Regions from separate parts of the Paenibacillus sp. JT22N1 genome, predicted to be linked through region 1. Evidence: predicted binding sites of a transcription regulator. Region 1 holds the regulator's gene; each other region holds the start of a gene.
What was found. Region 1 encodes NrdR, which represses ribonucleotide reductase genes. Its sites were predicted from a motif close to AACACNATATATNGTGTT; they were not measured.

Region 1 (9,865 bases):
AGCTTTAGGCAGCGATGTTGCTTACAAGTGGGAGTCCACAGGCGCTGATGGCTACACGATCGAAACGGCGGAGAAAGACGCAGTAGGCACGGAGATCATCCTGAAAATTAAGGATAATACGGAAGATGAGAACTTCGATGAGTTTTTAGACGAGTATCGTTTAAAAGCGATTATTAAAAAGTACTCCGATTTCATTCGTTACCCTATTAAAATGGACATTACCGGAAAAAGGCTGAAAGAAGGCAGCGAAAGCGACTTCGAGGATTACCAAGAAGAGCAGCATGTCAACAGCATGGTTCCCATCTGGAGAAAAAACAAAAGTGAATTGACTCCGGAAGATTACGAGAAGTTCTATCACGAGAAACATTACGGCTTCGACAAGCCGCTCAAACATATTCACGTTAGCGCAGATGGCGCTGTGGTCTATCAAGCTATCCTCTTTATCCCTGAAAATATTCCTTTTGACTTTTATTCCAAAGAGTATGAAAAGGGCTTGGAGCTCTACGCCAATGGCGTATTGATCATGAACAAATGTGCGGACCTGCTTCCTGACTATTTCAGCTTCGTTAAAGGTATGGTTGATTCAGAAAGCCTATCGCTCAATATTTCCAGAGAAATGCTGCAGCATGACCGTCAATTGAAGCTGATTGCCAAAAACATTTCAAGCAAGATCAAAGGCCAGCTGCAAAGCCTGCTGAAGGACGAAAGAGAGAAATATGAGCAATTCTACAAATCCTTCGGCCGACAGCTCAAATTCGGTGTCTACAGCGATTACGGAAGCCATAAGGACGTCCTGCAGGATCTATTGATGTTCCACTCCTCCAAGGAGAAAAAGCTGGTTACGTTGGACGAATACGTGGCAAGAATGCCGGAAGATCAGAAGTACATTTACTACGCTTCTGGAGAATCGATGGAAAGAATCGATAAGCTTCCACAAACAGAGCTCGTCACAGATAAAGGCTATGAAATTTTGTATTTCACTGATGATATCGATGAATTCGCGATTAAAATGATCATGACCTACAAAGAAAAAGAATTTAAATCCGTTTCAAGCGGCGATCTTGGTATTGAAGTGGATGACAACCAAACGGAAACCGATGCTGAAAAAAATGACAACAAAGAGCTTTTCGATTATATGAAAGACTTGTTGTTAGGCAAGGTTACAAATGTAAAAGCATCCAAGCGTCTTAAAAAGCACCCTGTGTGCTTATCGACAGACGGCGATGTGACGATCGAAATGGAAAAAATCTTAAATGCGATGCCGAATAATCCTAACGTGAAGGCTGAGAAGGTATTGGAAATCAACGTCAATCACGAAGTATTCGCTTCCTTAAAAGACGCTTTTGACAAAGACAAAGAGAAGCTGAATCTTTATACGGCCCTGCTCTACAATCAAGCGCTCTTAATTGAAGGATTGCCTCTTCAAGATCCGGTTGAATTCACGAACGATATCTGCAAAATCATGGTTTAATATGATTAAAGCACTACAACTATTACGTTGTAGTGCTTTTTTTATAGGATCAACCACTCTTATAGTCGGGAAAGGTTTCCTTTACCTCATATTGTTTCTTCGAATCCGAGTTTGCATACACATAAGCCAATAAGCGATCTTGATCAATTCCGAGAGAGCTAGCAACTTTTACGATATCTAATTCATAAGAAATGCTTGGAATTTGATTGGACTTGACGGACATATGCTTCAACCATCCTTCGAATAATGTAATTAATGGAAACTCAATCCGTAAATATGATATAGTTTTCTTACAAACATAAATCGGTCGATAAAGGCAAAACCACTGAAAAGTGGCGACGCAAAGCTAAAGGGACTAAAATGGCATTCGATGAATGTCCAAAATGTCAGCCAGCTACCGCCTCCGTCCGATTCATGTAGAAAGACTAGGAGGAAAAAAAAATGATGGGAAAAATTACGGTGGATGGTAAAATGAGTTTGGATGTACAGCAATTGATTGATAACTTGCACCTTCCAGAAAATGATCTTTTGGACATGTTCTCCTTTAAGTTTGATAACAACGTTTTAACCCAAGATGAAGCTATTCGGTTTATTCATTTTCTCAGAAGTGAACTGGACAAACGCACTCAATAAAGGAATTATGCACGAAAGCATACAAAAATACAGTCGGTTGATGTCTAAAGATTTACTTTTTTCAAATAAATTTTAATCGCACGATTGTTGATATCATGGGAAAAAATGAGAAAAGACAACGGGAATCCCGCTGTCTTTTTCTTATTTTTTGTCATATTTAGTTATTATTTATCCCGGAGAAGTCCGGTGTCATGCTTTCCCAATATTTGCGTTAACTCCTTCAGGAACATATTAATGTCCTTAAACTGTCGGTATACGGAGGCAAAGCGAATGTACGCCACTTCATCGACGGGGTACAGCTGTTCCATGACGATTTCGCCAATGCTTAAACTATCCACTTCAGCATGAGCTGTGGTGCGAAGCTGCATTTCCACTTCAGATACCATCATCTCAAGCCTCTCCATCGATACCGGGCGCTTCTCACAAGCTCGAATCAAGCCCCTTAATATTTTCTCTCGACTAAATTCTTCCCTACTTCCATCTTTCTTAATCACGATTAACGGCGTTTCTTCCACCATCTCAAATGTGGTGAATCTTCTCGCGCATTTCTCACATTCACGACGACGACGAATTGATTTGTTTTCATTGGCTGAACGTGAATCAAGAACTTTCGTACCGGAATAGTCACAGAACGGACACTTCATTCGCTATCTCTCCTTTCTCTTCTTTGATCTATTACCATATGTTACATGTCATGAACTTGAGAGATATGCACACAATACTATTACCAAACGACAAGGAGGTGAACAGACATGGGCGCAGGACAATCCCGCAGCAGCAATACATTAGTCGTTCCTCAAGCTAACGCAGCGTTGGATCAGTTGAAATACGAAGTAGCTCAAGAGCTAGGTATCGCCATCCCTCAAGATGGATATATGGGCAATATGGCTACTCGTGATGCTGGTTCTATTGGTGGTAACATCACTCGTCGACTGGTACAAATCGCTGAGCAATCCTTGGCTGGTCAATTCAAGTAATCTTGAATCCTAGCTACTGAAGCTCAAAAACAGGAAGTATTGGACTCTAAGCCCCCAAAAGGAGCTAGTCCAATGCTTCTTTGTTTTTGAAGAGGCAACCTAATCCTTATTTACCCCATTGCTGAGAATAAAGCTTCGTGTATTTTTCGTAATAATAGAGCACCCGCTGTACATAATGACGTGTTTCTCCGAATGGAATTTGATTAATATGCTCTTCTGAACCATCCCAAATGTCATTTTGCTTCCATTTATTCACATTCCCTTGACCTGCATTATAAGCCGCAATCGCATAAATTAAATTACCATTATAATGCTTCTTTAGCCAGCTCAAATACCAAGAACCAAGATTAATATTTACGTCCACTTTTAATAAATCTTCCTGCACATGAGGCCCTAAATTCGTAGATTCTACAATCCACTCTGCTGTGTCTGGCATAAGCTGCATAAGGCCTAATGCGCCTTTTCTTGACTCCAAATGATATTTGTAATTCGTCTCAACCTTAATAATCGCAGCAATTAAAAATGGATCTATATTGTGTTTCGCCGCGCTCTGCCTAATTTCCTGCTCAAAGTAGATCGGGTACAGCTTTCTTCCGATAAAATCACTATTCATAAAGAGAACCAAGACAAAAAAGATAAGAAGCAGGGCAAAAACTCTTTTTTTACGTAAAAAGGTCATGAAAGCCCCTTCTCTAGCCAAAACCGCTCCACTTCAGCGTTAGTTTCTTCCCATGTACCACTGTTGTCAATGACAACATCCGCGAATTTACGTTTCTCCTCAATGGACATCTGAGCATCAATGCGATTATTCGCCGCACTTTCCGCCAGTCCATCTCGCTCTATAAGCCGCTCCAACTGGACTGGACGTGGTACATAAACAACCATAACTTCTTGAAACATGAAAGATAAATTAGATTCGATTAATAACGGGACGTCGACCACAACAAGCTTGTCTGGAAATTGCCGTTCATAGGCTTCCATCTGTTCACGTATTTGTGCACGAATTGGCGGATGCAGAATACTTTCCAGCTGCTTGCGTGCCTCGGTATTACCAAAAATGATCTCGCCAAGCTTCTTGCGATGAAGTGAGCCGTCAGCCTGAAGAACGGCTTGTCCAAAATGTGCAGCAACCTGTTCAAGAACAGGGCTGCCGGGCTCGACGACATCGCGGGCTATGGTATCCGCATCTACTAATAGGGCGCCGCGGCTAACCAGCATGGCGCTAACCGTGCTTTTGCCGCAAGCGATTCCTCCTGTTAACCCGATATTCATGGGCAAATCTCTCCTCGTTTGCGTGCTACAACATTTTCAAAAGACCCATAATAATGAGTACACATCCCGGAAGTACAGATAGTTTCTTCATCCAATTCATCTCCGCATACCGTAAACCAAACCGCAAACCTAATGCAATAAATGAACCACTTGATATCGAAATGACGGTAGCCGTTAACAGTGGAACGAAACCGATTAATGCTGCGCCAATGCCTGCACCGAACGCATCCAATGATAGCGCCAAACCAAGCAGTGTAGCCTCTGAAGCCGAAATATTACCCGATTTGTCAACGTCTGCAATGGATGGTGTTCGCAAAATTTGAATAACAAGTCCGAAGCGTTTCAGCTCGATATTCAGTATTTCCTTCGTTCGCTGCAAAGTATCAAACGCGAGAATCTCTCCAGAACCAGGATGCTTACCCTCTTGTGAAGGAAGAACACCGCTTATCGATGCTTGATCTAAAGATGCGACTCCCCCTCGTTCCTGATGCTCTTGAGGCTTTTGTTGTCTCGTTTGAGCTAATGCCCAGATGCCAATCCCAATCAAGATGAGAGCACCGATACGCTTAGCTACCAAGGGAGACATGAAGGACGACATCAGTACACCGATCTGCATCGAGCTGTAGATAATGATACCAGACCAAAGCGATATAATCCCAATGGATAGGAGCGGAATTCGTATTTTACGTAATCCATACATCACACCGACGCCGAAGCCGTCCAAAGAAACTGCGAAAGCAAGAATAAGTAGTGAAACTACAGGAAGCATAATACCCCTCCTAAGAGTTTTACCTAGAAACTAGCTTGTAAGCCGTTTGTCTAGGCTAAGTACTCCATATCATATGGGGAGGGGAGGCTTCACGTGCCTATTTCTCTGACTTCTTTCGGATTCTAGTCTGCTTTAACGGTTGACAGGTTGGGCAAATATGCGTTCCTCTGCCGCCAACGACGGTTTTGTAGATCTCACTCCCGCATGTTTTACAGGGTTGAGACTGTCTGCCATAAATGTTCAGTTGATGCTGGAACAAGCCAATTTCGCCTTGTCCATTCACATACGATTTGATGGAGGATCCTCCAACTTCAACCGATTCACGAAGCGTACGAATAATAGCTGAGTGAAGGAGTACGAGTTCCTTCTTGCTCAGCGAGGAGGCTTCGCGTTCTGGATGAATACCAGCCAAGAAAAGGGACTCGTCTACATAAATATTCCCGATACCCACGATATATTCTTGATTCAGCAGCAGCGGTTTAATCTTCGTCGAACGATGAGCGATCCGGTCTTGGAAAGCCTCGAAGGTGAAGCTTTCATCAAGCGGTTCAAGTCCGAGCTTATGGAGCGGAGGCTGCGTCAGGTCTTCGCCTTTGGGGAACAGATGCATCGTTCCAAATTGTCTAACATCCTTATAGCGGAGCTCGCTGCCATCAGTGAAGCGAAACAAGACATGGGTGTGCAGCTCCAACGGATCTTCACCATCATACAGACCGTACCGTCCTTCCATCCGCAGATGTGAAACCATAACGTAATCGGTAAGTATGAAGCGCAGAAATTTCCCTCTGCGTTCTATCGTCTCAACCGTCTGGCCTTGCAGTAGAACCTCAAACATATGAATATCGTCCGGCTTTTGGATGATGCGAGGCAGTCTGACCTGAACATGTTCAATCGTTTTACCGGTGATTAGATTGTTCAGCGTTCGTCTGACCGTTTCGACTTCGGGTAGTTCAGGCACGGATGTTCACCTCTTTTTGTGTTGTTGATTGGCCGAGCGGGCGAGAAGGAGAGGCCGAGAGTGCCGAATGGCTCTCTCAGCGGCTACATTCACCGGGTTGATCAGCTGCTGAGAGGAACGAAATGTTCCTCTCAATGTGACGATTAACACATCTGAGCCATGTTTAACGCTGAAGAACATGCTTAATCTTAATCGGGGGCCACAGTTTTAAGTACAGTGCATCCTACTTAGCATCGTACCACGTAAGGCCGAAGTCAACATCCGCGCTCAGCGGGACGTCCAGCTTTAGGGCTGCAGCCATGACTTCCGGTACTAAGCTGCGCATGGTCTCAAGTTCCTCTTCTGGGACTTCAAAGACGAGCTCATCGTGTACTTGAAGCAGCATGCGGCTCTTGAGTCCGTCTTGTTTCAAACGGTCGGCCATCTGGACCATGGCTAGTTTAATGATATCTGCCGCCGTACCCTGTATCGGCGTGTTCATAGCTGTTCGTTCAGCAAAGGAACGCAGATTAAAGTTCGATGCCGTGATCTCGGGAAGATAGCGGCGGCGTTGCAGCAAGGTCGTGACATAACCGTCCCTGCGAGCATCCTTCACGATTTCATCCATATATTTGCGAACCCCTTGGAAAACAGCAAAATACTGTTCAATGAACTGAGCTGCATCCCTGCGGGTAATGTCTAAGTTCTGGGACAAGCCGTAGTCGCTGATGCCGTAAACGATCCCGAAGTTGACGGCTTTGGCCTGACGGCGCATGTTCGCGTCGACGGCGCTCTCTTCCACCCCGAAGACGTCCATGGCCGTCTTCGTGTGGATGTCCATATTCTGAAGGAACGCTTCCTTCAGATTGTCATCCTGCGAGATGTGCGCAAGCACGCGCAGCTCGATCTGCGAGTAATCCGCAGCAAGAATGTACCATCCAGGCTCGGATGGAACGAATACCTTGCGGATCTTACGACCTTCCTCCAGACGAATAGGAATATTCTGGAGGTTCGGGAACTGGCTGCTGAGCCGGCCCGTGGCGGCAATAGTCTGCCGGTAATAGGTGTGCACCTTACCGGTCTCCGGCCGCACCTCTTTGAGCAGCCCTTCGACGTACGTCGATTGCAGCTTCGCGAGCGACCGGTAGTTCAAAATCTCCCCTACGACTTCGTGGTAGGGCGCAAGGCGCTCAAGTACCTCGGCATCCGTCGAGTAGCCGGTTTTGGTCTTCTTCCAAGCTGGCAGCCCCAGCTTCTCGAACAAGATCTCGCCAAGCTGCTTCGGCGAGTTGATGTTGAACTCTACGCCGGCGAGCGTGTAGATGCGGGTCATGATCGCATCCAGCTTGCCTGCAAGCTCCACGCCGAAGGCTTTGAGCCCCTCGGCATCCAGCGCTATGCCGCGCAGCTCCATCTCTGCGAGCACGCCCGCGAGAGGCAGCTCCAGCTCGTAGAAGAGGCTATGCATCTCGCTCTTCTCCAACTCTTCGCGTAGCACCGGCACGATGCGTGCAATGGCCATCGCTTTGCGACCCAAGTGGTCGCTAAGCGCATCAAGCTCAGGCAAGCGAAACTTCGCCCCCTTGCCGAACACTTCCTCGTCGGTCTTAACGCCCGGCAGGCTGTACTTGCCCGTCAAGCCGCTCAAGCTAAGATTCGACTCTGTCGGATCGAGTAAGTAAGCGGCCAGCAGAGCATCGAAATCCACACCTTTGAGGTGGATGCCTTGCCAAGCCAGCACCAGCTGGGCACGGTGTTGGTCGAAGAGCTGCTTCTTCTTGGTATCATCGCTTAGCCAAGTGCGCAGCGGCTCGCCCGCTTCGCTCTTCAGCAGCGCTAAGGGCACGAAGTAAGATGTATTCGTTTCCCCATCATACGTAAACCAGACAACGCCAACCCCCACAGCTTGATGGGGATTTTCCCCAACAGCCTCAACATGGATTGCTGCGTTATCGCCTATTTTGCCAATCAGTTCTTCCATGTTGTCTTCCGTTACAACAACCGCATCCAAACTCTCGACAACTTGTTCCTCATCCACACTGCTTGGCCCGAAATCCATCTTCTCCAAGAGGGATTTGAATTCCAGCTTGCGGAACATACTGGATAAAGCTTGTCCATCAAAGCCATCGTAGCGGAAAACATCCCACTCGGTTTCCATCGGCACTTCGCGGAAAATCGTCGCGAGTTCTTTACTCATGATGGCACTTTGTGCATGTTCCTCGACTTTTTCTTTCATTTTGCCTTTGAGGCTTGATGCATTAGCAAGCACTTCTTCCACGGAACCAAACTCATGTAACATCTTGAGTGCCGTTTTTTCCCCAACACCCGGAATGCCAGGAATATTATCTGACGTATCGCCCATCAACCCTTTAAGGTCGATAATTTGTGCAGGCGTGAGCCCGTATTTCTCTTTTATTTCTGCAGGATTATAAAGATCAACTTCGCTAATTCCTTTACGTGTGATCGCAACGGTCACATGCTCGGAAGCCAGCTGCAGCATATCCTTATCTCCCGAAACGAGAAGCACCTTCTCGCCTCTTACATCGGCAGCCTTGGTCAAGGTTCCAATAATATCGTCAGCCTCATAGCCTGTCAGCTCAAACTGTGGAATCTTGAAAGCTTTAAGCAGCTCTTTGATCAGCGGAAACTGCTCGGAGAGCTCAGACGGCGTTTTGGCACGCCCACCCTTATATTCCGTATATTCTTTATGTCTAAATGTTATTTTCCCTGCGTCGAACGCAACGAGAAAATGCGTAGGCTTTTCTTCTTCTATTAATTTCAGCAGCATCGTTGTAAATCCATAAACCGCATTCGTGTGTAAACCACTAGAATTACTGAGCAAAGGTAAAGCATAAAAAGCTCGATTCGCGATAGAGTTACCATCAATAATAATAAGCTTATCCATAAGTTCGCACCCCGATTTTTGACATACTTCCTTCATCATAGCATACGAAATTAAAATAAAAAAACGGTTCCGCACATAAACTGTATGGAATCCATTATTCAATGGGCCGGTCTTCAGAAGGAGGTTCTCCATATGAGCCCTTTTTTCTCACCAATACGCAAAAAGGTTATTTTTTTCGATATGAATAATACGATCCTGGATCGCAGGCAATGCTTTGATTCGGCATTCCTTGAAGTCATGAACGACTTTACGGCGAGATGGGATCCGGGCGAAATGCTTTTTACAGCCCAAGAAGCCCTACAAAGCTACAAGATGGAGTGGAGCCGTCACCGAAAGGCACCGATAAGGAGTCCCATATCCCCTGATGAGTTGCGCCACATTTGTTTACGTAAAGCTCTTCAACCTATGCCTGTGAACGTTAGTCCTGCTTTTACACGGTCTTTTTTCGAACAGGTAGAAGATCAGGAAGATAACTTCGTTGCCCTCTTTCCCGGCGTTGAAGACACACTTGAGGCATTATCACATAACTATAAACTGGCTATCATCAGTAACGGAAATCGGAAAAGGTTGCTGAGTAATTTGGAGAAAATGAAACTCACCAGGTGGATCGATCAAGATCGTTTATTTAGTTCAGAGAAGGATGGACCGCGAAAGCCGCACCCCGCTATCTTTGAGAGAGCTCTAAAGACGATGGGCACGGCTTCAAACCAAAGTGTTATGGTTGGAAATTCGTGGCGTAACGATGTGGTGGGGGCCGCGTCAAGCGGCATGGATGCGATTTGGATACATCCGGGGAATATCAAGAAAATATCCGAGCGCCGAATCGGTAAACAGAAGGTCATTATTATTCGTTCTTTTAAACAATTGTTATACACTTTTTAATTCAAGGCCACTTGAGCCA
Region 2 (9,865 bases), on a different contig from region 1:
TGCTTCCGTAAGAGACTTTCTACTTTCGGTTAAAGCAATGGGAGCTAGCACTTCGGAAGCTGCTCCTACGCAGGGTCTCAGCTCGCGAAGGCTGTTCGCAGGCATGTACAAGGCATACGAAGATAAGTTCAGCATACAGGGAGGCATCTCTGTCACTTATGATCTTCTTTTGATCCAAGCTAGGGCTTCTCATTAATAGGTTCATGGATAGAGATTCAGATATTTTCTGAGGACTCTATCTTTTTTTTACACACTTTTGACACATTTATGTGGTACAGTTTGGAAAAAAGGGCGAGGGGGGAGATCATGGGAGTACCATGGACTCACAAGGAAGTCGTTCATTTATTACATCGAGCTGGATTTGGTTCCACTGGGGAAGAAGTTACTGCTTGTATGGCACTTGGTCGTGAGGAAACGGTGAGACGTCTTATTGCCGGAGAAGCGTTGAACGATCAAGCGCCATCGCTAACCCCATTTGATCAACTAACCGGTGATGGTAAGAAATCATTAGATCCGCTGCAATTAGCCGATCAACAAATGTACTGGTTATATAGAATGGTCTATTCCAGTGCGCCGCTCATTGAGAAGATGACTTTGTTCTGGCATGGACATTTTGCAACGGCGAATTACAAGGTTAACGATGTCACGTTAATGGTTCAACAAAATACACTTTTTCGCAAATATGCACTAGGAAATTTCAAAGAACTCGTACTTGCCATTGGCAAAGATCCAGCTATGATGATTTGGCTAGATGTGAATCGGAATAAAAAAGGTAAACCGAATGAGAATTATGCCCGAGAAGCCATGGAGCTATTCACGCTTGGTATAGGTCACTATACAGAGACTGATGTGAAGGAAGCAGCGCGCGCTTTCACGGGTTGGACCTATGATAAGAAGGGAAATAAAGTAGGCTATAATCCCAAACAACACGACAATGATACGAAAACACTTCTTGAAGAAACCGGAAAGCTGGATTCGGATGATGTGATTGAAATTGTTTTCCATCAAAAAACGCTGCCGATCTTTCTTGCTACAAAGCTGCTCAAATATTTTGCTACGGACAGCCCGTCCGAAATTTGGATTCAAAAAGTTGCTGAATCTATATCAGATAAAGCTACTGTAGGGGAAGTGCTGCAAGAACTATTCCTATCCGATGAATTCTATGGGGAGAAATTGCGGTTATCTCTCATCAAAACACCGGCGGACTATGTTGCAGGTATTCTCAAATGCTGTAAGCTAACTGTTTCGAAGGGGCATGCACAAGCGATGAGGAAGATGGGACAGGAGCTATATTCCCCGCCGGATGTTGCAGGTTGGAGAGGAGGCGCCTCATGGCTGAATACAAGCTCCTTATTATCAAGGTATCAGTTTGCCGAGTCCATCGCCAAGCAGCTAAACGGCAAGGTGCTCTTATCGGCAGAGTATACACCTGAACAACAGGAGCGTCCGGAAGAATGGGTGAAAATGTGGAGTCAGCGTATGGGAATCACGGATTTATCGGATAAGACATTGCAGGGTTTACGTGCATACGCAGACGATACCATTATACATACAAAGCAAAAAAATGCGGGATTGAGAGGCTTGCTTCAATTAGTGCTGATTAGCCCGGAAGCTCAAATGAAATAGCAAGGGGTGAGAAAAATGAAATTATCGCGAAGGGATTTTCTGCTGAAAGGTACAGCCATGTTTGCGACTTTAGGCCTAGGCGGGGCTTTATTTACAGCAACAGGAAAATCGATTTTTGCTGGCGGTGTTGACTATAATGTTGATGAACCTGTGCTTGTTGTTGTGCAGTTAAGTGGCGGGAATGATGGCATTAATACGCTAATCCCTTATGGACAAGGGATTTACTATGATGCGCGGCCAACGCTGGCTTACCAGCAGAAGGATGTGCTTGCGTTAGATAATCAAGTAGGCTTGCATCCGAGTTTAGTTGGCCTCGCTGCACTTTATAAACTTGGGAAAATGGCTGTCGTTCAGGGAGTTGGATATCCTGGACCTGATCACTCTCATTTCCGCTCTATGGAAATTTGGCAGACAGCCGAGCCTGCGAAGATGAGTCGGAGCGGTTGGCTTGCACGCTATGCAGAGTCTTCTTTGCGAGATAGCAGCAATCCGCTCAAAGCTATTCAGATTGGCGCAGGGGGCAAGGCTTTTGCTTCGGAGAAAATGAGCTTTCCCGTTATCCAATCTTTAGAAACGTATCATCTGATTGATCCGAAAACAGCGATGATGGACAAAAATCGGATCACCAAAGCATTCTTGGAGATGTATGGTGTACAGAATCAGAGGGAACAGCTGCGTGTCGTATCAGGGCGTGGATATGAGGCCTTCAAAAGTGTTGAAGCGATTCAAGCTTTAACGGCTACCTATGCGAATAAAGTGGAGTATCCGAAAACTAATTTTGCAAGGGATCTTCAATTAGTATCCAAGCTGCTGGCCGGTAAATCGGGCACAAGAATTTTCAATGTGCAGATCGGCGGTTTCGATGATCATGCCGATGAGAAGGTCCAGCATGCCAAAGTGCTGACTCAGGTCGACGAAGGTCTGACAGCGTTCTACAAAGACTTGGAGGCGCAAGGACTGCAGGACCGTGTTGTAGTGATGATGTTTTCGGAGTTTGGGCGGAGGGTTAAGGAGAACGGAAGCGGCGGAACAGACCATGGAACGGCAGCTCCGATGTTTGTGATTGGAGGCAAGGTGAATGGCGGTCTCTATGGAGCTTACCCGAGCCTGAGCAATTTGGACAATGGTGATTTGAAGTATGAGGTTGATTTCCGCTGCGTATACAGCACTCTTATTGATAAATGGTTAAAAGGTGATACCACGGCTATTTTAGGCAAATCATACGAGTCTTTAAAATTTATATAGCTGTATAGCCGGGGCTGATGCTTCGGCTTTTTGTTTTTAGTCGTTCATGGTAACCTATTGAAAAAGACAAAAAAATCGTCGTGCTGGTGGAGGTGCTTTGACGTTGAGCATAGAGCCTATTTCGGATCATCTGCAAGAGGATTTAAGGATACTTTTCGTGGGGTATAACCCTAGTATACGATCTGGGGAAACGGGTCATCATTATGCGAATCCGAACAATCGCTTTTATCGGATCCTTTTCCAAGCGGGATTAACACCTCGGCTGTATAAACCTCAAGAGGACGGGGATCTGCTGAAGCTCGGGTATGGCTTTACGAATATCGTGGCTCGTCCTTCGTTAACAGCTGCAGAAATTACGCCTGAGGAATACCGAGAAGGTCGACTTATTTTGAAACAAAAGATCCAGAGCTTTCGCCCTATTGTTGCCTGTTTTGTAGGAAAAGGGGTATATGAACAGTATAGCGGACGTAGGGGGATGAATTGGGGGAGTCAACAAGATCCTGTGGTTGAAGGTGTAATCGACTATGTATGTCCCTCTTCTAGTGGGCTTGTTCGGATGAAGCTTGAGGAGATGGTAGCTATTTATAGTGGAATTAAGACTTATATCGAAATGGAGTTGGGTTATTGATGAATATTCCATGGTTGGAATGGGCTAAAGAGATCCAGGCTATTAGTCAAGCCGGTCTTACTTACGGTGAGAATGGCTATGACTTGGAGCGATACGAGGCGCTGCGCAAGATCAGCGTGGAGATGATGAGTTATTTCTCAGAGACACCGATCGATAAGGTGACGGCTTTGTTCGCCAGCGACACGGGGTATCAGACGCCGAAAGTGGATATTCGGGCCGTCGTCTTGAGAGAGAACAAGCTGCTGCTTGTGAAGGAAAGAGCCGACGGTGCTTGGGCTTTGCCTGGAGGCTGGGCGGACATCGGCCTCACACCGTCGGAGGTCGCCGTCAAGGAGACCCGCGAGGAGGCCGGCTATGATGTCAAGCCGGTGCGATTGCTGGCGGTCTTCGATAAGAAGCGCCACGCGCACCCACCCTCGGCAAATCACGTGTACAAGATGTTCATCTTGTGCGAGCTGGTGGGCGGGGAAGCACTTGAAGCCGGTCTGGAAACGACCGGCGCCCAGTTCTTCGGCGAGAGCGAGCTGCCGCCGCTCTCGGTGGAGCGAAACACCGCTGAGCAACTGCAGCGGATGTTCGAGCTAGCCCGTGACCATACAGCGCAGACGCTGCTCGATTAGCCAAGAGCGTAAGGGTTTTACCGCTTAAGGACGGGTTTCAATTGTGCGATGATTTCCTCCATTTGCTTCGAGCATTGTTCGTACATCTCTTTTGCAGCTTTATTTTTCGTAGTAAGCCCGAACAACATCAGATCGCCTTCGCATTTTTTTAATGTTGCAAACAGGGTTGCTTTTTCTTGCGGCACAGGTACCATGATTTTGTCGTCAAATAAATCCACATACAACTGGCCGTAAGAATCGACTTGACCTAGAAATACATTTTCAATCGTCACCCCTATTTTATCCAATTCGGTTTTTAGCCATCCCCGGTTAAAACCGAGGGTGGCTAATGCTTCATCCATGATTTCACCATCCATGATAACCGCTTGGGGCTCCTTCTCAGGTGCGACTTTGATGCCCAAATGTTTTGGAGTCAACGGTTGATTATCACGAGTTAATAGAACATTAATTTCACCGTTCGGTTCCATGATCGCAAATTCGACATCAGCCACTTTAAATGCCGATCTCTTCCGTAATTGCTCCATGAGTTCATCGGTGGTAAGTCGTTCCTTTTTTAAATTTTCTTCCAAAACTTTTCCGTCTCTAATAAGTACGGTTCCTTTACTATCAAAAAAATCCCGCATTTTTTTACTTTTTAGCTGCAAAAATTCAATCCCTAAAGAGCACACGACCCAAGCGGCTAAGGATACCAAACCTAGATACCAATCCGTATCCAAATCCATTGATATGTAAGCCGCAAGACTACCAATTGTAATACCGGTAATGTATTCGAACAAGGAAAGTTGAGAAACTTGCCTTTTACCCAACAATTTCGTCATAACGAAAAGCACAAGAACCGCTAATAATGTGCGTAAAACAATCTCAAACCAATCGGACATATCGGTTCCTCCTTTTTTATTAAATCAAATCCAATCCGTTCAATTGTTTGTAGAATTCTTGAAAGTTATACAAAAACAAGATATTAATTCCAGAGTGTTAAGTAGAATGTTGTTCCTCAAAAGGGAACACACCTAACGGCTCGTACGCCGGCAGGCGGCCCAAGTGGCTGCGGTAGAGGACGATGTCCTCTACCTGCCACACGGGCCAGCCGCCGGCAGGCGCCCCAGCCGCTGCAAGGGCGGAGCGCTTGAAAGGCCCCGCCGCTGCGCGGTAGCGGCGGGCTAGTGTAAGATGCGGCCGATAGGCGCGAGCCTCGGCCGGGAAGCCGTGGCGGGCGCAGACGCCCGCGACCTCGCGCTGCAGCGTAGCCAGCGCGTCTAGGTCGCCGGCGAGGCCCGCCCAAAGGATCGACGGCGCCGCCGGAGGTCCGAACACGCCGAGGTCTTCGGCGTGCAGGGTCAGCGGCAGCACAGCTGCAGCAAGCTGGCGCAGGTCGGCCGCCAGTGCTTCGGCTGTCTCGGCGGATGCGTCGCCGAGGAAGCTTAACGTGACGTGGACGTCCTGCGGATGCGTCCATTTATGGAAAGGCAGCACCTTTTGGATGCTGTCTTTCCATATGTCTAGCACCCGCTGGACGTCTTGCGGGAGCTGAATGCCCACGAACAGCCGATACATCTCGGAGGCGTTTGTGGAGCTTGAAGTGGTTGTGGAACTTTGTGCATTTGTGGAACTTGAGGCGTTCGTGGAACTTTGTGCGTTCGTGGAACTTAAGGTGTTCGTAGAACTTAAGGTGTTGGAGTTTTCAGAATTCGCAGCGTTTGTAGAACTTTCTCCTATTGTATCAAGCAATGTCATAAGTAAATTAGGCTCCTTTTGTATCCAAATCTGTTCACTTCTTCGTACTTCTCCTAGCATTGCCAACTGAGGTTTTACTTGATGCATGAAGAGAATATTGCTATCATAGCGATAATACAAAAAAGCAAAGGTGTGGTCATTCATGGGAAATAGGGCTTATAACTTTAACGCAGGGCCTGCGGCATTACCGCTCGAAGTACTGCAGAAAGCACAAGAGGAGCTTGTCGAATTTAAAGGCATCGGCATGTCCATCATGGAAATTTCTCACCGCAGCGCGGAGTTCGAGCAAGTACATAATGAAACGCAGCAACTGTTGAAACAAATTTTCAGCATCCCTGATGGGTACCAAGTGCAGTTTCTGCAAGGTGGCGCAAGTACACAATTCGCCATGATTCCGCTTAATTTTCTAAAGCCAGGTAAAGTAGGCAGCTATGTGCTTACAGGTGCATGGGCGGAGAAAGCTATTCAGGAAGCAGGCTTGTTCGGAGAAGTTGCCATCGCAGCAAGCTCGAAAGAACAGAAATTTATGAAAATTCCGGACTTGAGTGAAATCAAGATTCATCCGGATTCCGCTTATCTGCATCTGACTTCGAATGAAACAATTGAAGGCGCTCAGTTCCAGAGCTTTCCGGAGACAGGGAATGTACCGTTAATCGGGGACATGTCCAGCGATATCTTGAGCCGTCCTGTTGATGTTTCGAAATTTGGCATGATCTATGCAGGAGCGCAAAAGAATCTAGGTCCTTCTGGTGTAACTGTGGTTATTGTTAAGGAAGATTTATTACAAGATCTGCCTAAAGCGATTCCAACTATGCTTCGCTACGAAATCCATAGCAAAAACAATTCTCTGTACAATACACCACCAGTGTATTCAATCTACATGATGAACCTAGTATTGAAATGGATACAGGAACAAGGTGGACTAGCTGTCATTCAGAAAAATAACCTTGAGAAATCAGGTCTAATTTATAGCGCAATCGATCAAAGCGGTGGTTTCTACCGTGGACCTGTTGATGCGGGCAGTCGTTCCGCGATGAACATCACGTTCCGTTTGCATGATGAAGAGTTGGAGAAGAAGTTCATCAAGGAAACCGAGCATAACGGATTTGTTGGGTTGAAGGGTCATCGCAGTGTAGGCGGTTTGAGAGCATCTACGTATAATGCTGTTCCTTATGCATCATGCAAAGCGCTCGCTGAATTTATGAGTGATTTCCAAAAACGCAACGGTTAAGAAATAAGATCAAGCTATTCACGGCACCCTCGTGTGCGTGTGAATAGCTTTTTTTGTTTCTGGGTAGGAATGTGGCATCCTCGCTATTAACGACCTTAGACGGACTCTGAGACGGCTTAATGAGCCTATATTTGGAATGGAATGGATCAATATCTAGTGAGCTGAAAGCCCTAATCTTGTATTCGACAAATTCAAAAAATCAAGTCAAAATTGAAAAAATATTTTCAAAGCCTTCCGAGCCACGCCCTGTCTAGGTTTACGTATTTTGCTAGTCAAAAAGTGCCTTTTTGCTCGTTGACAAACACAATATATTGATATAAATTTGAATCTATCAACTAGATATCGTAAAAAAAGCGAAACACACAACTGCTAGAATTTGTGAAAAAATAGGATCAAATTCCGTTATAAACCGCATGATTGACGCCTTTTTCCTAGGATGCGTATTTCTGAAATTCGCATATTTTGTCGAAAGGCGATGGCGAATTCCACCTTGGATTGCACGGAATGATTCATTTGTTTACTACATATAGGGTTACTTACATAAGCGGTACTAGATAGTGAATAAGAGAGTGTTAGGAGACGGAAACCCATGCTGATTGCTTACGATTCGAAGACGGGAAATGTTCGCCGATTTATTGCTAAGCTCAAAATGCCAGCGATTCAAATTGAGGAAGCGATGAAGATGGACGAGCCTTTCGTGCTCGTTACCTATACAACCGGTTTTGGTCAAGTTCCTCCGAAGGTAGCTTCTTTCCTAGAAAGCAATGCCTCTCGTCTTATCGGAGTAGCAGCAAGTGGTAACCGCAACTGGGGAGACGGATTTGCCAAAAGCGCAGATACGATCTCACAGCAGTACGATGTGCCTGTGTTAACCAAGTTTGAGTTATCCGGCACCAAAAATGACGTAGAACGATTTGTTCAGGGGGTACATGCAATTGCGGCACATTGAGCTGAATAATTTATTGATGCAACGCGGAGCGGATGGCTTTTTTCAACTAGAAAAGGATAAAGAAGCTGTTGAAGTTTTTATGAAGGAAGTCCACAGTAAAAGCCTCACTTTCCCCGATACTTCTTCTAAAGTTCGTTATATGATCGATCAAAACTATTACGAGAACGTATATGAGAAATATACGCAAGATGAAGTTAACGATGTTTATCAAGTGGCCCACGATAATCAATTCGAGTTCGCCTCCTACATGGCAGCTTCAAAATTTTATACGGATTACGCTTTACGCAGTGATGACAAGTCCTTATACCTGGAACATTTCCCGGATCGCGTTGCTATTGTTGCTTTGTACTTGGGACGTGGGAACGTAGAAACAGCGCGTGTTCTTGCTGTCTCGATGATGGAACAACGCTTGCAACCAGCGACACCGACGTTCCTTAATGCAGGAAAGAGCCGCCGAGGCGAAATGGTATCTTGCTTCCTGCTGGAGATGGACGATTCTCTTAATTCTATTAACTACGTGCTAGCTACCTGCATGCAGCTTTCCAAAATTGGCGGTGGCGTAGCCGTGAACTTGTCCAAGCTTCGTGGTCGCGGTGAAACGATTAAAGGTGTGGAAAACGCCGCAAAAGGAATTATGCCGGTTCTTAAGCTCATGGAGGATGCTTTCTCCTATGCAGATCAAATGGGTCAGCGCAAGGGTTCAGGAGCTGCTTACTACAACATTTTCGGCTGGGACGTTATGGAGTTCCTAGATAGTAAGAAAATTAATGCGGATGAGAAATCTCGTTTGAAGACACTATCCATCGGTCTCATTGTACCGAACAAGTTTTACAAGTTGGCTGAAGAGAACAAACCGCTGCATGTATTTGCTCCTTACACGGTACTGCAAGCCTATGGTAAGCATTTGGATGATATCGATCTCGATGAGATGTACGATGAACTGCTGGCCAATCCGAAAGTGAAGAAAAAGGTTGTCATGAGTGCACGTGACATGCTAGTTAAAATTGCGACTACCCAACTGGAATCCGGTTATCCATATATGATGAACCGTACGAATGCCAACAAGGATCATGCCCTGAAAGGTATCGGTACGATTAAAATGTCTAATCTCTGTACAGAGATTTTCCAACTGCAAGAAACTTCGGAAATCAACGATTACGGCCAAGATGATCTTATTCTTAGAGATATCAGCTGTAACCTCGCTTCCATGAACATTGCAAACGTAATGGATCGTAAGAAACTGCGCGAAACCGTTCACGAGGGCATGATTGCATTGACTTCAGTTAGTGATATGACGACGATCTGCAATGCGCCGGGAGTTGCCAAAGCAAACCGTGAGCTGCACTCTGTTGGACTCGGTGTTATGAATCTTCATGGCTACTTGTCTAAGAATAAAATTAGTTATGAGAGTGATGAAGCCAAAGATTTCGTCCGCACGTTCTTCATGGCTATGAACTATTATTCGATTGAAAAAAGTATGGAAATTGCCAAATCGTCGGGGCAAACCTTTGAAGGCTTTGAGCTATCCGAATATGCGAATGGCGCCTATTTCAACCGATACACGGAGACGGATTACCGTCCGCTTACGGATAAAGTGAAGTCCTTGTTTGAGGGAATGCCGATTCCATCACCAAGCGACTGGGCTAAGTTAAAAGAAGATGTAAAAACCAATGGTCTTTATCATGCATACCGATTGGCCGTTGCTCCAACACAAAGTATTTCCTATATTCAAAATGCAACTTCGAGTGTCATGCCGATTGTTGAACCTATCGAGACTCGAACTTATGCGAACTCAACAACGTACTATCCGATGCCTTTCATGGCACGCGATA
Region 3 (9,865 bases), 240 kb from region 1:
GGATCAATACGGGGCAGTTGTGAAACAGATAGCTGAAGAAACGGGTTCCATTTTCGTGGATACGCAAGCTGCTTTTAATCCTGTTCTTCAGGCTTACTACCCTGCATATATCGCTTGGGATCGTGTACATCCGAGCAACGTAGGGCATACCATTTTAGCTAAAGCCTTTCTTAAAGCTATTGATTTTACTTGGAAGTAACGCGAAAGCCTTAGACCTCTGGATATAGCGGTCTAAGGCTTTTTTCATGGAAAAATATGTCCTAGCTTTAAAGCATTCTCCAGCAGCACGTAGCGGGGTCCAACATGATCTAAAGTCAGGTAGGTATCCCCAGCTACCCATTGTTGATAACCCAGAATGGCCAGCGGCAGCGTGACTTGACCATCATAGAGCTCTGTGACATAAGTTAACTTTGCTTGAGGGTTTAAAGCCTTTTGGAGTTCACTTAGTTTGGTCACTGGAAGCGGTTTTCCTTGGACCCATGGGAGTCGATCATAAGGATCAAAGGTGGGATATAACGCCGTTTGAGCTTTGCTCGACAGATTGGTTGCTTCTGGTTGATCCTCTTTTATCCTCGGCATAGGGTCCTCTTTGAGCGGGAGCAGCTCTCCGGATTTGGCATCCAAATAATACGTTTGGTCTTGGAGAATTATTTTCCACACAGCGGTTAGCTGGTCCATGTAAAGTCGGTCTAATATAATCGTTTCATTTTGAACAAAATCAGAGTAAGAAGTAGTAGTTGGAATGAGTTCCTGCTGTACCAAAGAACGATACAGCGTAGTCAAGCTGAATAGCGGATTGTTACCAGTTCCGTATTCGGTTAATCGGAAAGAGCCGTTGTCAGTGGCATGTATGATCATGTAGCCAACATCCTGTCCATGATCGGTAAGGATAACCACCCAGCCATGTGTGCCTGGCCCGAGTGGATAACTGTTCCATACTGCCGTCTGCCAGCTTTCAAAACCCGATTCCCGAGCGAGAGTTGTTCGCCAAGTGTTGATCGTAGCGGTCAAAGAGGATTCGCTCCGCAAATCTGGTATTGGCTTCGTCTCTGTGTTACTAGCTATCGTTTCCCTTGCCGTTTGCGTATAGCTTGTCCGTTCTATGGGGTCGCCTGCAGAGGTTTGGAGCGGTATGAATAATAAACTGCCCACACTAATGATGCAGGCCGCCTTCCATGTTGTCCACAGCTTCATCCTTGTTCACCTACCTATCGTTAACCTCTAGTGGTATGAACCTATTAATCTATTGTAATTCTTATGCCTTAAAAAGATTGTTAGAACCTGTAGTGTTAATTTTGCGATGTTTTAGCGACTGAAGTCAGTTCCTGGGTATTCGCCCAGCGTTCAAATGAAACAATCCGCAATTGATGACAGATACGACAATACGAGGCTTATGCTGCCAGTCGATTTCTTGCAGACGGTTGCGGCATTGGGTTTCGATTTCGTTTCTTTTGTCAGGCTCAGCGCTCAGAAGGAGACCGTTGTAATAAGCTTCCACACGATCGATTTCGCTGCGGTGCTGCTCGTTAGCTTCATCGGCCCAAGAATGATCATATGCACTGATCTTACGTTCGAGCATCATTTCAAGGGCATTAATGGCTTTGGGCAGTGAAATCGTGTCAGGTAAAATGTGACTATTCGCAGGAAGCTTAGGAGAGAGGCTCTTGGTAAGCATATGTTTATGAAAATGTTCCCGAACTTCACCGCTATTCAGATGAATAGCGAGAGAATGAATCTCGCTTCGTTTGCGGTCGCAAGCAAGCTCCACTTTGTAATTCACGCAGAACCAGGTGTCATAGACAAGTGGGGCGTGATAGGTAGCACTCATCGGGAATGGTTCCTCGAACAAATGAACGAATCGTCCGCGTTCACGGACAATAGTGAACATTTGTTCCAGACGCCTACTGCCGAAGGTCACTTCGTCCTGCGGGAGCCGCTGGGAGATGACTGTCGTAGGTACGAAGCCGAAATAGCGGCCGAGAATGCTGTCTGAGTTTCCGTCAGGTGGTTGGGGAGCTTGACTCTGGCCCTGACCCTGACTGGGCGCCCCCACACTAGGTGGGCTTTTGACAGCTGTTGCGGTGGTCTTCGCTTTAGTCTCTAGCTTCATCTGTTCCGGATCGAAGATGAACTTATAGGTCATCGTTTCGGCTGCAGCACCTGTTCGTTCTACGAAGCTCCAATAATAAGGGCGGCCTGTCATCTCTCTGTCTGCTTCAGGAGAAAGCTTTGCGGTGACGTAAGCTGGTGATTTCTCTAAAATCGTGCAGTTATAAGCTTCAAGAAAACGCATGACGAACGTGTGAATGTTGCGTTTATTCATGGCCTTACCTCAATGTTTTGCGTGCCGCCAACAGCATCAAGAATGCCTTGGAAGGCCGCCCCGTATACCGGATTTTGTTCAATTTCCGATTTGACCTCGGTAAACGAATGACCTAGCTCATCGATCTTTCTACGTATATCTTCACTTGAGCCTGCCTCCATGACCATGCGGAACAACGATGTTTCGAGTGAGCCTTTCTTCTCGATTTTCTCGAGGATCGTATCGAGTTGACCGATAACCAGCTCAAACATATTGATTTTCTCGTGCAGCAAAGAAAGAATATGCTCTTCAATCGTATTTCTCGTGGAAAGGTTATAGATGTTGACATCATGCGTTTGTCCGAGTCGATGTACACGGCCAATTCGCTGTTCAACACGCATGGGATTCCAAGGCAGATCGAAATTAATCATGTTATGGCAAAATTGTAGATTAATCCCCTCGCCGCCGGCCTCTGTTGCGACAAGGACTTGTACGCGATTACGGAATAAATCCATCATCCAATCTTTTTTACCGCGATTCATACCGCCTCGATAAGGAACAGCTGTTATTTTATGTTCCTTCAAATAATTGAGAAGATACTCTTGGGAGGCGCGGTATTCGGTGAAAATGATGACTTTATCATTAATATCTTGTACGAGCTTCATCGTGGTCTCTGCTTTGGTGTTCGCTTTAATACTGCGAATCAGCTCAACAAGCTCCCATATTTTGGCGCGCTGCGGCGAGTCCTCAGCTGTTTTCTTGAACAAATTGACGAGCGTAATGAATACAGCGTCCCGAGAACTGCAGACTTCGCGCTGCAGAGTGATAAGCGAGAGCATACTGCTGAGATCACCGGCGCTCTCTTGATAACGCGTTCGAACGAAATTCGTTACCCCATCGTAGAGTGCCTGTTCATCATTTGAGAGCGTGAGAGGAATGTTCCTAACAACCCTTTTCGTATAATGAACGCCGCCGTCGCCGCGACGATTGCGAATCATAACCTTGGATAGCTCCTGTTGAAGCTGACCCTCGTTTTTCGGTGTCCTTTTGCCAACTACATAATTGGTTTTGAAGCTGCTATGAATCCCGAGCTGACCTGGTTTGAGCAGGGTAATGAGATTGAAAAGCTCTTTCAGATCGTTCTGCACCGGCGTGGCGGTGAGCAGTAGGCAATATTTTTTACGCAGCTCGTTCACGAAGGTGTAATTGGTCGTTTTCTTATTTTTGAGCTTGTGGGCCTCGTCGACGATCAACATGTCATATTCAAGACCCATGACAATTTCGCGATGCGGGTCACGTTTGGCGGTGTCCATGGAGGCCACAATGACGTCGCTTTGTTTCCACATATAGGCTTTTTTATGCGCTACAGCTGGAATGCCGAATTTGCTATTCAATTCCCGGACCCATTGCAGTACAAGGGAAGCGGGTACGAGGATGAGCGTTTTGCGGACCAGGCCGCGGATCATGTATTCTTTTAAAATCAAACCAGCCTCAATCGTTTTCCCAAGTCCAACTTCATCTGCCAAAATAGCACGGCCACGCATCTCGTTAAGCACACGTTTCGCCGTATCAATCTGATGAGCCATAGGTTCAAGCTGCCCTAGATGAACGAGGCACTGCATCTCGTCAAACGTAGAAATAAGCCCCGATTCTTCCGATTCGTAGGCTAGCTGGTACAGCGTCCAGTCGTCCCAAGGACCACCGCCGCGCACACGATTATCCAGCTCAGTAAACCAGTCCCTCTCAAAGTGCATATCAAGCTGATTATGAATGGGGCGAATGTTCTCTTGCTGTTCATGTTGACGCATCGATGTGCCCTCCTAAGAGTTTTCGTTAGAAAACTAACTTCGTAAGCGTGTGCTGAGTTTTGCGTAGCAAAACTGTCTTCGTAAGCATGAGCTGAGTTTTCGTTAGATAATTGAGAATGAAACAATACTGGGTGTCAGAGCCGGAAAATAGCTCCAAGCTCATCAGTTTTACGTCGAATACGTGTTAGTATGTCCAGAAGAGGCGCTTTCATAACTTTTCCTTGGAAGTTGATGTGAACTGTATCGCAGATAAAAGTCCACCAAGTGGCGCGAAACTTGAAATGATGTAAAAAGCACATCAAATTCAGCCTGTAGCAGCGTATTTGGAAGAAATGCTGCAAAAAGTGCAGTTAATCTGGCAATTACTGCTCTTTTTGCGCTGGAACTCGGATATTTGCTGCACAAAATGCATGATAATTACTAAATAAGTGAACATGGATGATGATATGCTGCACATTTTGCATCTACTTATAAGTAGACAGAAGTCCATGACATTCATAACGCTACCGTAAAAACGTCTAATTGTAGCTCCCCGTGTGGAGATTTGATTACTCAGAGTAGCTAGCTTTATGCATTAGGAGTATTATGTGCTTGTTTCGGATATCATTAGCAAACAGCAGCGGCTCTCCACCGATACTAACATCGTAAGTATGTACGATTTTATGATATGATATAGGTTGTCTTCGGATAGCAAAGTGGGAAAGGGTGCAGAATGAGATGACGACATGGCGATTTATACATACAGGAGATCGTTCTCCTGCTGAAAATATGGCATTAGATGAAGCAATATTGACCGCTCACAGTGAAGGAATCGTTCCTCCAACGGTGCGTTTCTACGGATGGAATCCGGCAACGCTGTCGATCGGCTATTTCCAAAAGGCATCGGAAGTCGATCAGGAAGCGGTAGCAAGGGAGGGAATTGGCTTCGTACGGCGTCCAACCGGTGGGAGAGCTGTGCTGCACGATAAGGAACTGACGTATAGCATTATCGTTGCCGAGGATTATCCAGGCATTCCGCGTAATGTGACAGAAGCCTATCGCGTGCTGAGCGAAGGGCTTTTGCAAGGATTTCGGGCGTTTGGGCTGGGCGCAGAAATGGTGCAGCTCGCGAGTGATGAGGAGAAGGAGAAGTACGCATCCGCTGGATCAGCGGCCTGCTTCGATTCCCCCTCATGGTATGAGCTGGTTGTTGAGGGACGTAAAGTCGCCGGCAGTGCACAGGTTCGGCAAAAAAATGTTGTGCTGCAGCACGGCTCCATCCTGCTCGACATGGATACCGATCAGCTATTTCGGATGCTGTGTTTCTCAAATGAGAAGGTTGCGGATCGAATGAAACAAAGCTTTTTGAAGAAAGCTGTGGCGATTAATGAGCTGCTTCGGGCGCAAGGGAAAGATGCGGTAACACTCAGTCAGGTGGAGGAAGCATTTCGTCGTGAGATCGCTCTGGGGCTTGGCGTGGAGCTTGTTGAGGAATCGTTGACACCTTATGAAATTGAGCTTTCTGATCGTCTTGTGCGTGAGAAATATGGTACGGATGAATGGAATTTGCGTCGTTAAGTGAAAGAGCGCGCGAAAGCGCAAAAAAGCACGGACCTTTCTAAGAAAGGATCGTGCTTTTTTTGTTTAGGCATTTGGGACATCATATATTTATTCAAACATTATTGTGCAAAAGTACGTTCAAACTCACTCTGTAGACTGCGAGTAATCGGACCTGGCACGCCGGTTCCAATTGCTTTGCCATCAATCTGTAAGATTGGTGTAATTTCCACGGTGGTTCCTGTGATAAAAGCTTCATCAGCCAACAGAAGCTGCTCCGTCGTAAAGGGTTCTTCTTTAACTGTGATATTTCGTGAGTGAGCTAGTCTCAAAACGACAGCCCGAGTAATACCATGAAGAATCAAATGGTTAGCTGGGTGCGTGTAAAGCACGCCATCTTTGATCATCATCAAGTTAGAGGCGCTGCATTCTGTGACAGTGCCATTTCGGTGCAGCACGACTTCTTGCACCCCGTGATCGAGTGCTGCTTGTTTGGCCATGACATTTGGGAGAAGATTGAGCGTTTTGAGATCACATCTCAGCCAGCGGATATCCTCCAACGTGATTGCGTTAATGCCATTATGTATCGTATTAATGGGTCTGCGAACCTCTGTGCAGTAGGCTAGCAGAATGGGTTCGACTTGAGCGGGGAAGGGATGTGCCCGTGGAGCTTCGCCCCTGGTGATTTGCATATAAACAGTGCCTTCATTGAGACCATTCTTTTCAATAAGCTGCGTGAGAATATGACCCATTTTTTCAATAGTAAAAGGTAGTTCTATCCGCACTTCACTTGCGGTTCTTTGGAGTCTCTGCATGTGAGCAGCTTGCTCGTAAATTTTCCCATTATATACTCGGAATACTTCATATATCCCATCTCCAAAATAGTACCCACGATCATCTGGTGAAAGAAGAACGTCCTTCTTGTTGACGAATTCATTTTTAAAGAAATACATATCCAACATCTCCTTAAGCATCTTCTTATGAAAACTAGCATTGAAAAATTATCCAGACTTTTCAAAAAAAACGAACAAATGTTCTAAAAAGAAATGAAATGTGTTATCCTAAGTAATAGGTTAGCAGAGGAATTAACGATCGTCAAAACGAGCTGCATGACCTATCTCATCTTGCTTGGTTGGATGATTATATTTGGTTATTCTGGGAGCGAAAAAGAGAGAATTAGTAAGTAAGGATTAGCTAATATGATTACGGGTTGTCTTAATAGCGAAATTTGGTTCTTTAGTTATTAGAAGATCAATATATAGTGAGGTATAATGAATTTCGCACACCACATATTGTAATTTTACATAAACTTCATAAAGTAACTTTAATTTTAGTTGTAGCTGAATCTGTAGCTTATTGGGAGGGACTTATGCATGGGGATTGTAGAGTCGAATAAGAGGTTGGATGGTTTAAGCGAGAAAATATTTTTGGATCGTTATGCACTCAAAAATGCAGATACGAGTTTCGCCAAGGTGGGGGATACTGTTCTCGTTTTGACGAAGGATGACCCCAAATTCCCAGCCAAAGAAGTTGGCGAAATTGTGAGTCGTGTTGGCGATACCGTTAAAGTAAAAACACGGAGCGGTGAGACTGTTGAATCCGCAGTTGAAAAGCTCACTTTAAATATTGAGAAGACACCGGAAGAAATGTGGGACCGCTTGGCAGGTGCAATGGCATCCGTAGAGGCAACCCCTGAGAAACGTAAAGAATGGACAGATAAATTCAGATATATTCTTGATGATTGGAAGCTTGTACCAGGTGGACGTATTGCTGCTGGTGCCGACGCAAGTGATGAACTGACCCTATTTAACTGCTATGTTATCCCGTCTCCACACGATAGCCGAGGCGGAATTATGAGCACACTCTCGGAAATGACGGAAATTATGTCTCGCGGCGGTGGAGTCGGTATCAATCTGTCTTCGCTTCGTCCACGCCGTTCCGTTGTGAAAGGTGTTAATGGATCATCCAGCGGTGCTGTTTCTTGGGGAGGTCTGTTTAGCTATACAACAGGCTTAATTGAACAAGGAGGCAGCCGTCGCGGAGCACTTATGCTCATGATTAACGACTGGCACCCTGATCTTGAGGATTTCATCACTGTGAAGTCAACGATGGGTCAAATTACGAATGCAAATTTATCCGTTTGTGTAAGCAATGGATTTATGAAAGCCGTTAAGGAAGATCTCGAGTGGGAGCTTGTTTTCCCGGATACGACGGATCCTGATTACAATGATAAATGGGATGGCAACTTAGAAGCTTGGAAAAAACTAGGTAAAGCCGTCAAGCCTTATCGTACTGTACGAGCACGTGATGTTTGGCATACAATCATTGAATCTGCTTGGAAATCAGCTGAGCCGGGTGTCGTATTCTTGGAATACTACAACCAAATGTCCAACAGTTGGTACTTCAATCCGATTATTTGTACGAATCCATGCGGGGAGCAGGGGCTTCCAGCTTGGGGCGTTTGCAACTTATCTGCTATTAATCTATCTAAGTTTTATGACGCTGATAATCATGATGTGGATTGGGCAGATTTGGGTAAAGTGGTTCGTTATTCGACTCGCTTTCTCGATAATGTTATCGATAAGACACCCTATCATTTTGAAGAAAATCGGACGAACCAACAAGGCGAGCGCCGCGTAGGATTAGGTACTATGGGTCTTGCTGAACTGATGATTAAGTTGAAAATTCGGTACGGAAGTCCGGAATCTCTGGTGTTTTTGGACAAAATCTATGGCTTTATGGCTAGAGAAGCTTATCTGGCATCGGCTGAAATTGCCGGTGAAAAAGGGTCTTTCAAAGAGTTTATTGAAGATAAATTCCTTGAGAGCGGCTTTATGAAAAACATGACGAAAGTATTCCCTGAAGTTGGCGAAGCGATTAAGCAAAATGGCATGCGCAATGTAACAGTAATTACTCAAGCACCTACTGGAAGTACGGGGACGATGGTCGGTACTTCGACGGGCATTGAACCATACTTTGCTTTTGAATATTTCCGTCAAAGCCGTCTTGGCTTTGATAAACAATATGTACCGATCGCACAGGAGTGGAAAGATGCGAATCCGGGTCAAGATCTGCCGGACTACTTCGTAACCTCCATGACATTGACTGCGGAAGATCATATCCGTGCGCAAGCTGCGATTCAAACATGGGTAGACAGCTCGATCTCCAAAACAGCGAATTGTCCTTCAGACTTCACCGTGGAAGAAACGAAACGTTTGTATGAATTGGCTTTTGATCTAGGCTGTAAGGGTGTAACCATCTACCGTGATGGCAGCCGTGATGTGCAAGTATTGAGTACAAGCGCTGAGAAAAAGGAAGAGAAGAAAGCAGAAGCAGCTCCAGTGGCTGTTGCCGCTGAAGCCGTGAAAGAAGCAGATAGCTTTACTAATCTATCAGGCAAACTAGCTGTAGATGTGGATGCGAAGACGGAGCAAGTATTCGATAAACAATATAAGCGCCGCCCGCAAATTCTACGCGGCGCAACGTATAAAGTGAATACACCATTCGGGATGGCGTATATCACGATTAATGATATGAACGGTACGCCGAGTGAAATCTTCCTCAACGTAGGAAAAGCAGGCTCCGACGTGTTCGCAATGTCCGAAGCACTCGGCCGCGTGTGCTCCTTGTTCCTGCGTTATGGCGATCACGGCGATAAAGTGAAGCTGCTCGTGAAGCACTTGAAAGGCATTGGCGGTTCCGGCGCCATTGGCTTCGGCAACAACCGCGTAGAGTCCATCGCGGACGCGGTTGCCAAAGCGCTCGAGCAGCACGACGAAGTGATGAACGAGCAAGACGACGCGCGGAACTACGTGACCGCGACGAGTGAAGTGCTGGATGCGCCAGCACAAGTAGTGGAAGTAGGGCACACGGGTCATAGCAGTAGCGCGGCTAGCGCTGTGCCGAAGGACCTGTGCCCGTCGTGTGGATCCGCTTCGCTGGTGAACAGCGAAGGGTGTAAGAATTGCGTCAACTGCGGGTACAGCAGGTGTAATTAGGATTGAACCAGGGCGGGAGCTCTGGTTCTTGTTATTTATTTTTCATAAATAACTGTAAATGTTTCAAAAATTGTTGTAGTTTTTGTTTCATTAAAACAATTATGCATAAAAATGTATAATTATACATCAGGAAACTAAAAAAGAGACAGTGGCCATTATCCAATTTCCACTGTCTTTTTTTTGTATGTTTATGTCCTATCAGTGCCCTAACAACATCATTC

Region 2: the regulator NrdR is predicted to act here: its motif matches at 7,385-7,402, upstream of nrdI (class Ib ribonucleoside-diphosphate reductase assembly flavoprotein NrdI).
Region 3: the regulator NrdR is predicted to act here: its motif matches at 6,928-6,945, upstream of AC58UU_RS02440 (adenosylcobalamin-dependent ribonucleoside-diphosphate reductase).

The regions. Positions count from the first base shown of each region.
Region 1 is NZ_JCAUAW010000001.1:275,297-285,161, reverse strand. Features, by position in the region: gene htpG (molecular chaperone HtpG) at 1-1,471, shown strand, start outside; gene AC58UU_RS01245 (hypothetical protein) at 1,521-1,694, opposite strand; cyclic di-GMP riboswitch class I at 1,777-1,873, shown strand; gene AC58UU_RS01240 (hypothetical protein) at 1,913-2,104, shown strand; gene nrdR (transcriptional regulator NrdR) at 2,269-2,748, opposite strand; gene AC58UU_RS01230 (alpha/beta-type small acid-soluble spore protein) at 2,857-3,081, shown strand; gene AC58UU_RS01225 (lytic transglycosylase domain-containing protein) at 3,188-3,760, opposite strand; gene coaE (dephospho-CoA kinase) at 3,757-4,353, opposite strand; gene AC58UU_RS01215 (MntP/YtaF family protein) at 4,379-5,122, opposite strand; gene mutM (DNA-formamidopyrimidine glycosylase) at 5,220-6,080, opposite strand; gene polA (DNA polymerase I) at 6,304-8,964, opposite strand; gene AC58UU_RS01200 (HAD family hydrolase) at 9,097-9,846, shown strand; gene AC58UU_RS01195 (GGDEF domain-containing protein) at 9,832-9,865, opposite strand, start outside.
Region 2 is NZ_JCAUAW010000004.1:291,709-301,573, forward strand. Features, by position in the region: gene bioC (malonyl-ACP O-methyltransferase BioC) at 1-196, shown strand, start outside; gene AC58UU_RS10440 (DUF1800 domain-containing protein) at 307-1,626, shown strand; gene AC58UU_RS10445 (DUF1501 domain-containing protein) at 1,642-2,871, shown strand; gene AC58UU_RS10450 (mismatch-specific DNA-glycosylase) at 2,981-3,499, shown strand; gene AC58UU_RS10455 (NUDIX hydrolase) at 3,499-4,119, shown strand; gene AC58UU_RS10460 (DUF421 domain-containing protein) at 4,137-4,997, opposite strand; gene thpR (RNA 2',3'-cyclic phosphodiesterase) at 5,095-5,997, opposite strand; gene serC (3-phosphoserine/phosphohydroxythreonine transaminase) at 5,996-7,084, shown strand; gene nrdI (class Ib ribonucleoside-diphosphate reductase assembly flavoprotein NrdI) at 7,674-8,033, shown strand; gene nrdE (class 1b ribonucleoside-diphosphate reductase subunit alpha) at 8,020-9,865, shown strand, end outside.
Region 3 is NZ_JCAUAW010000001.1:515,892-525,756, forward strand. Features, by position in the region: gene AC58UU_RS02410 (SGNH/GDSL hydrolase family protein) at 1-199, shown strand, start outside; gene AC58UU_RS02415 (hypothetical protein) at 244-1,194, opposite strand; gene AC58UU_RS02420 (YqhG family protein) at 1,319-2,323, opposite strand; gene AC58UU_RS02425 (DEAD/DEAH box helicase) at 2,320-4,110, opposite strand; gene AC58UU_RS02430 (lipoate--protein ligase family protein) at 4,828-5,667, shown strand; gene dat (D-amino-acid transaminase) at 5,769-6,599, opposite strand; gene AC58UU_RS02440 (adenosylcobalamin-dependent ribonucleoside-diphosphate reductase) at 7,020-9,644, shown strand; gene AC58UU_RS02445 (helix-turn-helix domain-containing protein) at 9,860-9,865, opposite strand, start outside.